DNA from 2 places in the Desulfonauticus submarinus genome. Region 1 is predicted to be linked to the other one. Evidence: riboswitches for the same ligand, from Rfam matches in the RefSeq annotation. Region 1 holds a riboswitch; the other holds the start of a gene.

Region 1 (7,842 bases):
TGGAATGACAATTTTTACATATTTGTTTAAATTTTTTTATATTCATATTTTTAGATTAAATCTACTAAGTTATAATATTGTTGAACATAGTTTTTTAACTCGATTGCTTTATTTTCAAATAAGTTAATTTCATTAAAGTCTATATTTTGATTGTTTAAGTAAGTATATAAAAGTGTAAAATTAGATATAGTTCTTAGGCAGATTCCAGAAAAGAAAAATTTTAAATTCAAAAGAGATTCGTCTATATTCCATGGAAGAGGGTTATCTGTGAAAATTTTTAAATGTATAGTTTTAAAATTTTTTATACAGAGATCTTTTATAATATTTTTAAGTTCTTTTTGCCAGTGTATGCCAAATTTTTTAATTATGATTGTAGTTAACATTGCTCTATTATCTTTTTTTATCAAAAATTCAGTTTTTCTTTTTAAATGTTTATTATACTCTTTTTTAACTAAAGCAGGTAAACCACTGTGCTGTATTAAGTTTTTAATAATGATCTGATGTTCTTTTGGGACATAAAGTACACTTTCTGTTTTAGGTTTTTGAGTTAGAGAAATAGAATATAAAAGAGATTCTCTTTGGTTTGCTGTCTGCTCTTTAATATTTATGAATTTTGCTTTTTCATGAACTGAAAGTTTAAGAGCAAGAGGACAAAATTTAAAGTGTTTAGTAAGGCGTTGAGAGCCTGTGTGAGTAGTAACTAGATTGGATTCTAAGATTACTATATTATTATCCTTTTGCAAAGCATAGTTATATAATTTTTTTGCAATACGTATTAAAGCTGTACTATGCCTGTAGGTAGGATGAGTCATAAGTGCTCCTGCTTCTGCAATTTCTCTACATTCTGGAGATCGGATTAATGCTGAGTGAGCAATAACTTCATCTTCTTCATTTTTTGCCACAAAAGATATTATATTTCTCTCTTCTAGATGTTCTTTTAGTATTTCTGGATAATAAAAAGACGTTTTTGTGTAGGTGTATCTATATGTATGATAGGCGAGTTTAGTAATTTTATAAGAGTCATCTGGGATAGCTACACTAATATTAAATTTTGATTTTTCTTTATTGTTAGATTCAATATAAGATTTTTTTGTTCGAGGAATGTTAAAATTTGATATTTTTTTATCTAAAATTGTTTGCCAACCATCATTGCCACAATTAATAAATTCGAAATTGTCTGTAAGTTTTTTAATAAGAAAAAATTTTAGCCCATCTATAGAGTTTTCTGGATTTTCTGGTGTATATTGAGGAATATTTTTTTCATCAATAGGTATTCCTTTATTTTTTAAAATAACTTGAATTAGTTGTTTATCTTTTTTTATTTTAACTTTAACTTCAAATAATTCTTTTTCATCAGAGGGAAAATTTTCAATAATATGCTCAGCAGCTTCTTCAACTGCTAAAGTTAATTCATTTTTTTCTTTTTCATTTGCTCCATAGAATTCACAAATAGAAAAAATAAAATTTCTAATTATTGGTATTGCTTCAATTTGATAAATCGTTCTTAAGTTCATAATTATTACTATACTGTTTTTAAAAATAAGAGAGAATATTATATTTCTTTTGTTTAATTAATGTCAATAAATTTATTTATTAGGGATATTTTAAAAATTTGAAGTTTTTTGGACAATTTTTAAAAATTATAATATGTTAAAAACTATATTATAAAAAAATGTGTGGCCTCGATAATAAAAGATAGTAGAGAAGAAATATTGAGAACAAGGACTATTTTGTTTTTGGGATATAAAATGTCCTTGTTCTCTTATTTGCTTTATTTATATTTTTCTCTGAGCATTTTAGCAGCAGAGACCATATTTTTAAGAGAGGCAAGGGTTTCTGGCCATTCTCTTGTTTTTAATCCACAATCTGGATTTACCCAGAGTTTTTCTTTGGGTATTACTTTTAAAGCTAGTTCTAGAAGTTCTTTTATTTCTTCTATGCTTGGTACTCTAGGACTGTGAATATCATAAATCCCAGGACCTATTTCATTCGGATAATTGAATTCCTTAAAAACTTCTAAAAGCTCCATTTTGCTTCTACTTGCCTCTATACTGATGACATCTGCATCCATTTTAGCAATCCATTCTATTATATCTTCAAAATCACTATAACACATATGGGTATGTATTTGTGTTTCATCTTTTACGCCAGAGGTTGCTAACTTAAAGGCATTTATTGCCCAAGATAGATATTCTGACCATTTGTTTTGTTTTAAAGGCAATCCTTCTCTTAAAGCAGGTTCGTCTATTTGAATAACTTTAATATTGGCTTTTTCTAAGTCTTTTACTTCTTCTCGTATGGCCAAAGCAAGTTGAAAAGCAGTATCTTTGCGAGGTTGATCATCTCTAACAAAACTCCAACAGAGCATAGTAATAGGACCTGTAAGCATTCCTTTGACAGGCTTTGTGGTTTTAGATTGAGCATAGGTAATCCATTCTATTGTCATGGGAGAGGGTCTTTCTATGTCTCCATAGATAATAGGTGGTTTAACACATCTAGTTCCATAACTTTGCACCCATCCATTTTCTGTGGAGCAATATCCTTTTAATTGTTGTCCAAAATATTCTACCATATCATTTCGTTCGGGCTCACCATGAACAAAAACATCTAGTCCAAGTTCTTCTTGTCTTTGGATTACTTCATCTATAAATTTTTTTATTTTTTGTTTATATTCTTGTTCATTTAACTCTCCTTTTTTATATAAAAGACGGGTTTTTCTAATTTCTGGTGTTTGAGGGAATGATCCAATAGTAGTGGTTGGGAATAATGGTAAATTAAGGATAGAGCGCTGTTTTTTATTTCTTTCTTTATAGGAACTTTGTCGTTGAAACATTTTGGTATTAATTTGACTTAATTTATCTTGGATGTTTGTGATAGTTCGTAATGTGCTTTTTTGTCTAGAGTCTATTGTTTTTTGATTTTCTTCTAAAATTTTTGATACATCCTTTCCCTCTAAAGCCTGTTTTAAAATTTTTAATTCTTCACATTTTTGTTTGGCAAAAGACATCCATGATTTTAATTCTAAAGATAATTTTTTTTCATATTCTAAATCAATAGGAACATGTAATAAAGAACAAGATGTAGATAACATAATTCTTTCTATATCTAAGGATTTACTAGACAAAATATTTTTTATATCATCTAATATTTTATTTAAATTTGCTTTCCAAATATTTCTACCATTGATGATACCTAGGGATAAAAAAGTGTTTTTAAATTCATGTAAGTAATTGAGTTGTTTTTTGCCTCTAATTAAATCTAAGTGTAATCCATCTATAGGAAGAGATAACACAGTATCTTTATTGTCTAAGATATCTTCAAAGTATGTTGCTAATAAGATTTTATTGTTAGAAGGAAGATGTTTTTTTATTTTTTTATAGGCCTTGATAAATAATTCTTTGATCTTAGATGGAAGATTTAAGACAAGAATTGGTTCATCAATTTGAATCCACTCACAATACGGTGATATTTTAATAAGTAATTCAATATAGATATCTATTATCGGATCTATTAAACTCCATTTATCAAAATTTTTATCCTGAGATTTTCCAAGATAAAGATAAGTAAGAGGGCCTATAAGAATAGGTTTTAGATTAGCAAAACCACTATTTTTAGCCTCTTTTAATTCAACAATTATTTTATTACTGTTGAGAGAGAATTGTTGCCCTTTATAAAATTCAGGAACTATGTAATGATAATTAGTATCAAACCATTTAGTCATTTCCATGGCTTTAGCATTTTGAGTGCCTCTAGCCATGGCAAAGTAAGTATCCATTTCTGATTTTGTAGAAGAAGTTTGAAATCTTTTTGGTATTGCACCCAAAGTCATACTCATATCTAGTACTTGATCATAATAGGAAAAATCTCCTACTGTAATAAAATCAAAGTTCATTTCTTTTTGTAAGTATAAATTTTGTTGTCGAATATTTTTTCCTGTCTGTTCAAGTTGTTCTAGAGAAATGTTGCCTTTCCAATATGCTTCTATTGCCTTTTTAAGTTCTCTTTGGGCACCAATGCGTGGTAACCCCAATACATGTGTGTACATTTGGGTCCTCCTTTTTATTTTTTTGTTTTAGTATATCGTAAAATTTTTAAATCTGCCAACTTTATTTTAAAAAATAAAAAAGCCCATTCCTTATTACAGGAATGGGCTTTTACGCATAATAGAATAGCAGTGGCCTTTTATTTTAGGCCCTCTCCTATTCTTCACCCATCCCCGCGGGGTGAGAATAGACGCGTTAATCCAGGACGTCTTCTGGCTTCCGACTAGATAAATCTATGTAAACACCCTTCCCAAGATAAAATCTCAGTGGATGTTTACTCTATATATGTCGGTTACAGCAGCGCGTCTGCCACGGATTTTCACCGTGTTCCGTTTCCTGGACGCGTTTATGTGTTTACAGAGTAAACGGGCTTGTATATTGGGAGAGGAATAGGTGTCAAGTTTAAAATTGTTTTTGAATTTAGGAGTATTGTTATGAAAGTTGTTATTGCAGGGGCTACTGGTGATATTGGAAAGGCCGTGGCTAAAGAACTTTTACATCAGGGATATAACTTACTTTTACTTTATAGGAGTGAAGAAAAAAGACAAACTTTAGAACAAGAGTTAGGAACTTTTGGGATAAATTTTTTCTGTATAAAAAATTTTGATTCTCAACAATTTAAAAAAAGTCTTGACGATTTTTTGCCTACAGCCTTTGTAAATGCAATAGGAGATGGATTTTATAATAAAATAGAAAATATTACTGTTGAAGAATTGGATAATTGTTATGAATCAAATTTCAAAGTTCCTTTTTTTATAAGTCAATGCATATTTTCTTTTTTTAAAAAAAATAAGAAAGGACATATTGTATTTATTAACTCAATTTCTGGATTAGAAGGTTTTCCGTATGGAGGGGCATATTGTAGTTTTAAATTTGCTTTGAGAGGATTGGCTGAAGTTATGTATAAAGAAGGTAAACGTTATAACATTAAAATTAGTTCAATATATCCTGGTGTTGTTAATACAAAATTACTAGAGAAGATGCCTTTTAGACCAAAAATAAAAGATTGCCTTGATCCTAAAGACATTGCATTGGCTGTTAAATATATTTTGGAACTACCATATCAAGTTGAAATTAAAGATTTAATTTTAAAAAATACATCTTTGCATTGGATAAAAGTGTCTTCTAATAGAAAAAACAAAGAATAAATTTTATTTTATATTATTTAGTCTGAATATATCTTTTAATATAATAAACAGCACAGTATACGATGGGAGTATCTAAAAGAGCTATAATTACTTTAATTAGATATTGGCCAGCAATGGCTGGTATAATGGGAAAAACTCCATAGAAAGAAATGGTTATAAAGATACAAGTATCTATAAATTGGCTTATTAAAGTGCTTCCATTGTTTCTTAACCATAGGTGTTTACCATTGGTTAAGTGTTTTAGTTTATGAAATATCCATACATCGAGATGTTGACTCACCATATAAGAAGTCCATCCACCTGCAAGCATTCTTGGACCCAACTGGAGAGTAGTTTCATATGCTTTTTGATTTTTCCAAAAAGAAGCTGGTGGAGCGGCAATGGAAATAGTAAAAAATATTACAGAAATTAAAAGTCCTAAAAAACCTATTTTTACTGCAAAACTTGCTTTTTGTTTACCATAAATTTCAGAAATAATATCTGTAAAAACAAAACTAAAAGCGTAAGAAAATACAGTTGCAGAGGCAGCTAAGTTTCCAAATACAGAAATCATTTTAGCTCCTGCTGCATTACTTGCTACTAGTAAGGCAGTATTTAAAGATATTAGTGTTATTAAAATTTTTATATCTTTTTCTGTTAAATGCTGTATCCTCATTTAAATAAGATATAAAAATATTAAGAGTTTTTTGGTTTTAAAAAAAATTATTATATATAGGTTAACATTTTTTGTCAAATTAGAGGCTAGAGATAGATAAGGAAAAGATAAATTTATTTTATTAAAATAAGAGCTCAAGTTTATAGGAATGGTTGGGAAGAAAGAATGTTAAAAAAATAAACTCATGGAGACGTTGTTTAAGTATTTTTATTTTTAAAAATCAATTTTTGATTTTTTGTGTTTATTAAAGACAATTATGGTTTTTGGTTTTAGTTGACAGTTGTGGGTTAAGGATATAAGAACTTTTGTTTCCTTGTTCCTGGTTTTAGGATCAGGGGCCATAAAGACCAAAAGGAGGTATTATGTTAAGAAGGTATGAAACGTTGTTGTTGTTAAGTCCAGAACTTTCTTCTGAAGAAAAACAAGGTGTTGTAGAAAAGGTTTCAGATATTATTAAACGAGATGGTGGGGAAGTGGTTCTGGTAGATGATTGGGGGATGAAAGAGCTAGCTTATCCTGTTCGTAAGCAAACAAGAGGATATTATGTACGTCTGGAGTTTGGTTTGCCAGGAAAGTATGTATCAGAGTTAGAGCGGAATCTAAGAATTATGGAAGAAGTGTTTAGATTTGTGACCGTAAAGCTTGCTGATTCATTTGAGTCTAAGGAGGAAAAAAATGAGCAATAACAAAGTAAGAAAGTTTGTCCCTCGTAAAAAATTTTGTCGTTTTTGTGCAGATAAGAATTTGGTAATAGATTACAAGAGGCCAGATATTTTAAGTCAATTTGTGACTGAGAGGGGAAAAATTATCGGACGGAGAATTACAGGCACTTGTGCTAAGCATCAGAGAGCTTTGACTCGGGCAATTAAGAGGGCAAGACAGATGGCATTGATGTATTATACTACTGTTCACAGTACAGAAGTTAAAAAGAAGACAATGAGTATTTAAGTTAAGTAAGGAGAGGAACTATGCAAGTTGTATTGCGTGCAGATATAGAAAATTTAGGAAGGCTGGGAGATGTAGTAAATGTAAAGCCTGGGTATGCTAGAAATTATTTGATTCCCAAAGGCCTAGCTATGTTGGCCACTGATAAAAATTTGAAGCGATTTGAGCGAGAAAAGAAAAAATTACAAGAGAAAATGGATGCAATTAGATTTGCAGCCCAAGAATTAGCTGATAAGTTAAATGCTTTAGAAGTGGTTTTGCCTGTAAGGGTTGGAGAAGGAGATAAACTTTATGGTGCAGTAACTGCGGCAAATATTGCTGACAAGGTAGCTGAACTTGGTTATGAAGTAGATAAGAGAAAAATTCTTATTAAAGAACCAATTAGGGCGTTAGGAGAATATGAGTTAGAAGTAAAATTACATCCTGATGTTAGGGCAACTTTAAAGGTAAAAGTAATAAAACATGGAAGTGAGCAAGCCCAAGAAGAGGGTTCAGAAGAGTAAACAGAGGGGGAAAGATATTCCCCCCTCTCAAATTTTAGGGAAAACCCCCCCCCATAGTTTAGAAGCTGAAAAGGCAGTATTGGGGGGGGTTTTTTTATCCAATAATATATTTTTTTCTCTTGTTGATCTATTAGTCCCTGAAGATTTTTATTATCCTGCTCATCAAATTATTTTTTCTGTGTTTATAGAACTTTATCGTAGAAGCATACCTATTGACTTGGTAACTGTTGCAGAGGAGTTAGAGAAAAAAGGAAAATTAGAAGATATTGGTGGTGCAGTTTATTTAGCAAGTTTGCCAGAAAGTGTGGCTGCTAGTGCCAATGCTTTGTTTTATGCCCAGATTGTGAAAGAAAAATCTTTAAGACGGCGTCTTATTGAAACAGGTACAGAGTTAATTTCTAAAGGATTTGAAGAAGAAAAAGATATTGATGAAATTGTAGATGAATCTGAACAAAAGATTTTTAGTTTGGCTGAGAGTTCTATTCAGCCTGTTTTTGTTTCTACAAAAGAGCTAAGCGATAGAGTTTTTGAACAGCTTCAAAAAAGAG
Region 2 (7,842 bases), on a different contig from region 1:
TGTTTTAAATCTTTCTTTTGCAAATAATCAAATGCTGTTTGCCACTCATTACTAACTTCAACAATATTATTAAACCCAAGTTTTTGAGCTGCCTTTTCTCCTATTCGACCAGGCACTAATACTATTGTTTTTATTTCTTGTTGTAAAAGACTATTTAAATGAAGACGAATAGTTTCTTGAATTGCTTTTAAAGAAAAAGGCCTCACTCTACCGCTTGTTCCTAAAATAGAAATTCCCCCTTTAATACCAAGCCTAGGATTAAAAGTCTTTGCAGCTATCTCTTCTCCTTTAGGAATAATAAAAGTCAAATTAACTCCACCTAAAAATACTTGTCTGATAGCCTTTTTAATCATATTTCTAGGCACAGGATTTATAGCAACCTCTCCAATAGGTAAAGCAAGCCCTGGTTTAGTTATAATTCCAAGACCTTTGCCTTTATTAAATCTAATCTTAGAATCTTTTCTAAGCTCCAATCTACATTGTAATTCTAAACCATGAGTTATATCAGGATCATCGCCAGCATCTTTAACAGTAGAAACCAAAACCCCTTTCCCAATTTTAGAAGTTTTAACAGGAATCTGTACCCACATACCTTCAGGCAAGAGTATCCATACCTTTGGAACAAAAATTTTCTTCACTAAAGCAAGCGTACCTGCCTTAGCTAAGGCTGCAGCATAAGTGCCTGTACTAAGTCCAAAGCGCATAATCTAATTATTTTTTATAATTCCAACTTTTATGCCCTGTTTGAATGATTAAAGTGACAAGGTAACCCGGCAGGGTCAAATCTTTTTTAAGATTAGAAATTAAATATTCTCCTTCTTGTTCTACGTATGCTGCTAAGTAACTAGAAGGGAACAAGTTGTATTTATCTAATAAAAACAGAACTTCTTTTAAAACTTTACCTACTTTATATAACACCAAAGTCTCGCACCAAGAAATAGCCTGTTCTATTCTTTGTAAATCAGATGCTGGCATAACCATAAAGCTATCTTCTTGCCAAACAAAGGGCAAACCAAACTTCGCTCCTGTCGCTTGAAAAGCTGTAATACCAGGAACAACATGAATATGGCTTTTAGGAAAAATTTTTTCTAATGAAGTTAATAAATAACAACTAGTACTATAAAATAAAGGATCTCCTAATGTAATCTGGGCAATAATTTTTCCTTGTTCACAACCTTTCTTTACTCTCTTGGCCACATGCTCCCACAAATTCCAAGTACCGCCAACATCTTTGCGCATTGGATATTTAACAAGTTCTATTTTCTGTTTCTTTATCCAAGGCTTAATAATATTTAAAGCCAAACTTTCATTTTTTTTAGCTGAAGCAGGACAAATTAACACATCTGCTTTAGAAATTATATCTACTGCTCTTAAGGTAAGTAAGTCAGGACTACCTGGCCCTACTCCAACAGCATAAAAATGTCCTCTATTAGTCATTAAAAAAACTCTCTTTCTTTATTTGAGATACCACATTTTTAAAGAAAGAGCAGGCCTTTAAATAAACTTTATAACTCCAAACAAGTACCAAGCCTGCTCTTTACAATTAACTTTATTCTAAGCAACAAATTATTACTTTAAACCCAACTTAGCATAAGCGTGTTTTAAATGCTCAATCCAAATTTCTACAATTTCCTTCATTTCTCCTGTACCTTTAAGGATAGGATGACATTTGAATCCAGCCTTACTTAAAATCCCCTTCCAAGAATCTGACTCATCTCCTGCCAAATCATTATGAGCATGGTCTCCAGCTACTGACATAAATGGCATCAAATAAACATCTTTTATTTTATGTTGCTTTAACTCTTGCTTAACCTCTCTAATCGTAGGCCAGCCTTCTACTGTACCCAAAAATACTTTCTTGTTTTTTAACCAAAGCGCATATTGCAAAGCTGCATAATAACTATTTGCTCTATGTTCTGTACCATGCCCCATTAAGGCAATACCCCAGCCCTTCTTTAAACTAGGTAAATTTTTTAATAAAGCATCTGCTACCTTAGGAATATCGTGAACAGAATAAAGAAGAGGTGTCCCTAAAACAATCTTAGTAAACCCCTTTGGCATTACAGAAAACCCTTCTACTACCTGTTCCAGATATTCATATTCTTCTCCTGGTATAGTATGTAGAGATTGGACTGCTACATGAGTAAACCCATCGCTCATCATCTGAGCCAAAGCTTTTACAGGAGAAGGAATATTTTTCCCCTCTTTAGCTAATTTATGGCGAATAATAGAAGAAGTATAGGCCCATCTTACCTCAATACCAGGAAATGCCTTTTTAACCTCTTTTTCAAAAAAAGAATAAGCCCTTTTACCATCAGGATAAGATGTACCAAAAGCAACAAGCAAAATTCCTGGTTTAGGAGAATGTTTGTGTTTTGAAGCAAAACAAATACTACTAACGCCTACAAATAAACATAGCCCCAAAACCAATACTAAACATTTTTTTAACATAAAATACCCTCCATATAAATTTTAGGGGCTTTTTAAAAAGATTAAAATACAGCGCCTCCTAGATAAAGCCCCCGTTATCTAGGAGGAAAGACTTCTTCTGGCAGGTCTTCCGGCTCGTTCCCCTTAAACTCGGCCTTCCCATTCTTAAAAAAGAACAGTGGCACTCTTGGAGTTTAAGGTTATTGGAACTCACGGCGGCGGGACCGCTCCCGAATTGCACGGGATTCCCTATTAAGCCTTGCGGCACCAGAAGAAAAATTATCTTCAGAAAATAGAATTTTACGGGAATTAATCTAAAAAAACAATCCCTTTTATTTAGAGAATAAAATTTATAAACATTCCTTGCATTAAAAAGGATAAATTAACTCTGTAAAAATCCTATCGTTTTTTCGCCATCTCCCATAATAACTATGTTTACCTCCATTAAAAAACTCCACTCCTGCTTTCCATTTAAGACCAGATTTAAACTTATACTCGGAAATCAATCTATTTATTCTTCCTCCTTTGGAAAGCTCAAAATTGGAAGTATACTCCAAATTCCAATTATCTGTAATTTCTAAACGCACAAAAGAAAATATATCATTTCTACCAGGACGCATCTCTTGTGAACTTTTAATATATCCTTTGGCGCTCTGTTTTTGAGTAACAAACTCACCCCCATATTCAATAGTTATAATCATCTTTTTTAATTTTAAACTTTGTAATAAATCATCTATTGTATAAGTTAACCCCAAAACATAACTTACATAATTATCATCTTTAGAATTATAACTATGATTATATAATGCTTCTCCGTGAAATTCCCACTTTTTATAAGTAGTTGAAAAACCTCCTGCATATTCCCCTATAAAGACATTTTTCTTTATATAATAAATTTTTCCATTTCTATGTTCCTCTTTTAACACATAATAGGGATTTAACCCTTGATAAGTAGAGAAAAATAAATCCCATCCTGCCCTTGTACCTTTAACTTTAGCAAAATATGCTATATTCTCTAAATCTACATCAGGATATTCATTTTCTATTCTAGTATTATTTTTATCTACATCCAACGTATAAAAATCTGAATCAACTTGTTTATCATCTTCTACTACTGATCCAGTCCATCTTGAATATTCACTAGGAGATTTACTAGTCTGAAAAACAGGAAGAATAGCAAAGGTAATGGAATCATTCTCTACATAATAATCTAACTTTAATTGCCACAAGCCATAATCTTGTGTATCCATAGGATCATTTCCATCTTTAGGCGAATGTCTATCTACGGGAGAATAAAGAGTAGAGATCCCATTTTTAAATATTTTTTTCCCAACAGTTAAATCATAATCTGATGCAGAATAGGTTAAATAAATTTCATTTAATTCAGCATAACGTCGCCTTCTATCTCTATCTTGAAAATATTCACTAACTCCAGCATAAGTATCTTTTTGATTTCCTCCTTCTAACCATCCAGAAAAATCAAACCTAAAGTTATTTAGTACATAATACGAAGCAAAATTAAGTAATAATGAACCAATATCTGACTGTCTATCAATCCCTTTTCTTTTGTCAGGCTTTCTCCAAAAATGCTCTAACCTTATCCTAAAATCTCCACTTAAATTTTTTGCTAAAACTTTAAATATACATTCTTTATCTTTTTCTTTTTTTTGATCTAAATCTAATTCATTCAATAAATTTTCATCTTTATTAATATTTTCTTCTTGCAGTTCTGTATCTAAGCTATTTAGTAAATCTAAATCATCTTCTGCGTATATTTTATTCACATATAATCCCAAAATAAAAAAACACAAAAAAAACAAAATAATTTTTTTCATATGTTATCCTCCACCATTCTACGATCCATATCCTTTAAACGAACTCCTAAAACTTTTGCTAAATTTAAATATACTTTTGCAGCTAGCCTTGGAGAAACTAACTGTATTCTCTTAAAAGATTTCAAATTTAATTCTAACACCTTGGCCTCTGTGCTAGCAATGACATCAGCAGAACGTGGGCCAGGATTTACTAAGGCCATTTCTCCAAAAATATCACCTTCCTTTAATTTAGCCAACAAAACCCTCTTGTTTTGCCCCTTTGTCCAAACCTCTGCTTCTCCTTGAAGCAAAATAAACATAGAATCTCCATAATCTTCTTGTTTTATAATAGGTTCTCTAGGCAAAAATTCTAACAATCTTCCCAATAAAATAAGTCTTTTTACCTGCCATTTTTTCAACCCCATGAACAAAGGACAACGCCTTAAGACTTCGCCAGAAACTTGTTGCTTAATAAGATCCCAAAGAGTAATTAACTGAGTAGAAGTTAATACAGAAGGAGTTAATAAAAGATCACTGGCAACAGCAAAAAACATAACTAAGGCAGAAAGTAAACCAAAATACACCACTGGTAAAAAATTAGAAAAACCTAAGATAGCAAAGCCTAATGCCAGCGCAACAGAAGTAGCAATTACTGGACGAATCTCACTTTGTAGACACAAATCTATAGCTAATGCCTGATCCTGCACATTTCTAAGTTCTTTGTTATAACGCGACATTAAATGAATTGTATCGTCTATCGCAATACCAATAGAAATTGCCGCAATCATAGTCGTACCCACATTTAAAGGAATATCAAACATGCCCATAAATCCAAAAATCCATACTATGGGTACAATATTAGGAACCAACGAAATTATACCGGCCTTAAAATTAACAAAAAGTAAACTCATCAGCAAAAATACCACAACTAAAATAAAAGAAATAGACTGAACTTGTCCTTTTGCCATAGAATCAGCTGCTTTATTAATTAAAATACCCTCTCCTGTAATTTTAAAATGAAGATGTGGATCTAAGACCTCTTCAATCTTTTTCTTTAATATATTTAACTCTCTATTTAAAATATACGACGAGGAAATATTATGCCTGACAACTATATTAACTTCACTAAAGTCAGAAGTAACATAGCGCGAAATATCATCTCTATGCAAAAGTAAAATATATTGAGAAACCAGATTATCTTTATCTGGCAATTTAAAAAATTCTTTTTTCCCATTGTTCATTTCTCTATTAATAAATTTTAAATAATCAACAAACGACAGTACATTATCAAAAGCCTTCATATCTTTTAATATCTTTTCTACAACATCTACTTGTTTTAAAAACTTAACTTTCTTAAAAGTTCCTTTTTCTCCAGAAGTAATACGTAAAAAAAATACTTGTGCCCCAGAAAGATCTCTGTGTAGTATCTTGCTCCTCTTCACAATATCGGAATTAGATTTAAAATAACCAAGTAAATCATTATTTACTTTTATTTTAGGAATAAAGAGAAAAAATAAAGTACTTAAACCAACAGCTCCCCAAAGTATAGCTTTCTTATTATTTAAAACAAAATGAATTAATTTTTTTTCTATAATTTTAAAGACACTCTCCTTTTTTTGTCTTCTCGCCAATTTAGGAGGAAAATAATAAAGATATATTGGGGCCAAAATACAAGTAATTAAAGGGTTTACAAATAAGCCAAAAGATGAAACCCATCCAAACTGTTTTAATAAAGTTATCTTATTTAAAGTTATGGAAAAAAAACCTAAAAATGTAGTAATAGAAGTCAGTAATATAGCTACTCCAATTTTATTAGCCAAAACAGAAATCGCTTTATTTTTATTATTGAGCTTATTATTTTCATCCATAAACTCTGAAATAATATGAATATCCTCCGTTGATCCAATAACAATAATCAAAGATGGAACAATCACTGTAAGAATATTTAAAGGAATACCAAAATATCCCATAAATCCTGCGGTCCATAAAACACTGGTGCCAGCTGTTAACATCGGTAAAACAGCTCCACCTGGAGATCTAATATTCAACATAAGGGTAAGTAATAAAATTATAACAGAAAGAGGAACCAACTCTATTTGATCAGTAATGATATTTTCACTAATTTTACGTTGGGTATAAGATAAGCCAAATTGAAAAATTTTATCAAAATCAGAATGATACTTAGCTAAAATTTTATCAATATTTTCTGATATTTTTATTTGAGAATCTTTATCTTCTCTGCTACTTTCTAATAATAAATTTAATGCAAGACTCTTCCCATCAGCAGCAACTAAATCCTTTACTACAATAGGATTATTTAAGGCATTATGTAAAATTTCATCTGCCTCTTTTTTAGTCTCTGGCAACCAGTCTACTAAAGGACCTGTCTCTAAACCCTCAGGAGAAGCTTTAAAATTATTAACAGAAAAGATACTGTCTACTCTCTTAACACCTGGTAGATCTTCCAACTCGTAGGCTAAATCTTGCAAGCGCTTCAATTTTGCAGGTGAAAACAGTTTTTTATCTCTCACATAAATTACACTTATATTATCTGTTCCAAAACGCCTTAAAGTTTCTTCATAAAAAGATAGATCTTTGTCTCCTTCTTCCATCATACCTCTGGTAGAGACATCTAGCCTCACTTTTAAGGCATAAGGGATAGCAATAGATGAAATAACAATAATTATTAAAAGAGATAAGACTCTATGTTTTAGAGCAAAAAGCATTAGTTTATGCAATGTTGACCCCTTTTATCATGAACTAATAATTTTTATACATTACTAGAAAAAGAATAAATTCAGTTTAAAAAATTTTATTGTAGATATCTCCCAGTAAGGATATACCTTTCTGTAAAAACAGAATTATCTAATTCAACATTAACAGATCTTGTCTTAGTACCTGTAAGAGTTTTATGTTTACGTTCTATATTGTTCATTAAAGTTTTAGTTGGTCTAAATACACCAGATTGGACTTCTTTAAAACCATGATTGGTTTGTACCTTTATTAGCTTTCCTCTCTTATTATAAAACTCAATTTTTAAGGTTAAAAGATCATTCTTAGTAATCCACATAATTCTCTTTCCATAACTACTTTCTCTCTTTTTCTGCTTAGTTGCTGGAACCGCCTCAATAACATAACAAGGCCAATCTTTTTTATCTTGGGTCAAAGTCTCTTCCCTTAAAATTGTATAATTATAGTTGTCTATATCTTCTGGCTCCATATCTTCATAAGTAAAATCTGTTCCCATAAAATAATTTTTCTTACTTCCTTTAGCAATTCTTTGCATTTTTTTAATAGCAGGCATATATAACCATTGATCATTTGCTCTATCTTTATTTTCCCAAGTGAGTAAAGCCGTGCCTTTGATATCTGCAGGTGCAGTAAAAACTATAAGATAACGATGTATATCTGGCTCGACTTCTTTGGCATATCGCTTTACCAAGCGCTTCTCTTTACTACCATCACTATCTACCAAAAGCATTATTTCTGTTGCCACTTCGCTCTTTACTTTATGTTTCTGTTTTTGTTTCTCAATAACCTCTTTTCCAGTAATTGCCCATCCTATACTTGCCCATATGAAAAAACACACAACAAAACA

Evidence for each region. Region 1 has a riboswitch for cobalamin ahead of metE (5-methyltetrahydropteroyltriglutamate--homocysteine S-methyltransferase). Riboswitches for the same ligand answer to the same signal wherever they lie in the genome.
Region 2: it holds a riboswitch for cobalamin, as region 1 does, so the genes downstream of both, BLP60_RS03435 (sirohydrochlorin cobaltochelatase) here and metE (5-methyltetrahydropteroyltriglutamate--homocysteine S-methyltransferase) in region 1, are expected to answer to the same signal.

What each region holds. Positions count from the first base shown of each region.
Region 1 covers NZ_FNIN01000001.1:10,560-18,401, forward strand. The annotation lists gene BLP60_RS00040 (GH3 auxin-responsive promoter family protein) at 1-46, opposite strand, end outside; gene BLP60_RS00045 (ATP-binding protein) at 51-1,514, opposite strand; gene metE (5-methyltetrahydropteroyltriglutamate--homocysteine S-methyltransferase) at 1,772-4,045, opposite strand; cobalamin riboswitch at 4,229-4,420, opposite strand; gene BLP60_RS00055 (SDR family oxidoreductase) at 4,478-5,191, shown strand; gene BLP60_RS00060 (queuosine precursor transporter) at 5,205-5,846, opposite strand; gene rpsF (30S ribosomal protein S6) at 6,209-6,532, shown strand; gene rpsR (30S ribosomal protein S18) at 6,522-6,794, shown strand; gene rplI (50S ribosomal protein L9) at 6,815-7,294, shown strand; gene dnaB (replicative DNA helicase) at 7,254-7,842, shown strand, end outside.
Region 2 covers NZ_FNIN01000002.1:188,306-196,147, forward strand. The annotation lists gene cbiD (cobalt-precorrin-5B (C(1))-methyltransferase CbiD) at 1-704, opposite strand, end outside; gene cobI (precorrin-2 C(20)-methyltransferase) at 712-1,437, opposite strand; gene BLP60_RS03435 (sirohydrochlorin cobaltochelatase) at 1,570-2,451, opposite strand; cobalamin riboswitch at 2,534-2,717, opposite strand; gene BLP60_RS03440 (hypothetical protein) at 2,799-4,265, opposite strand; gene BLP60_RS03445 (MMPL family transporter) at 4,262-6,982, opposite strand; gene BLP60_RS03450 (outer membrane lipoprotein-sorting protein) at 7,057-7,842, opposite strand, start outside.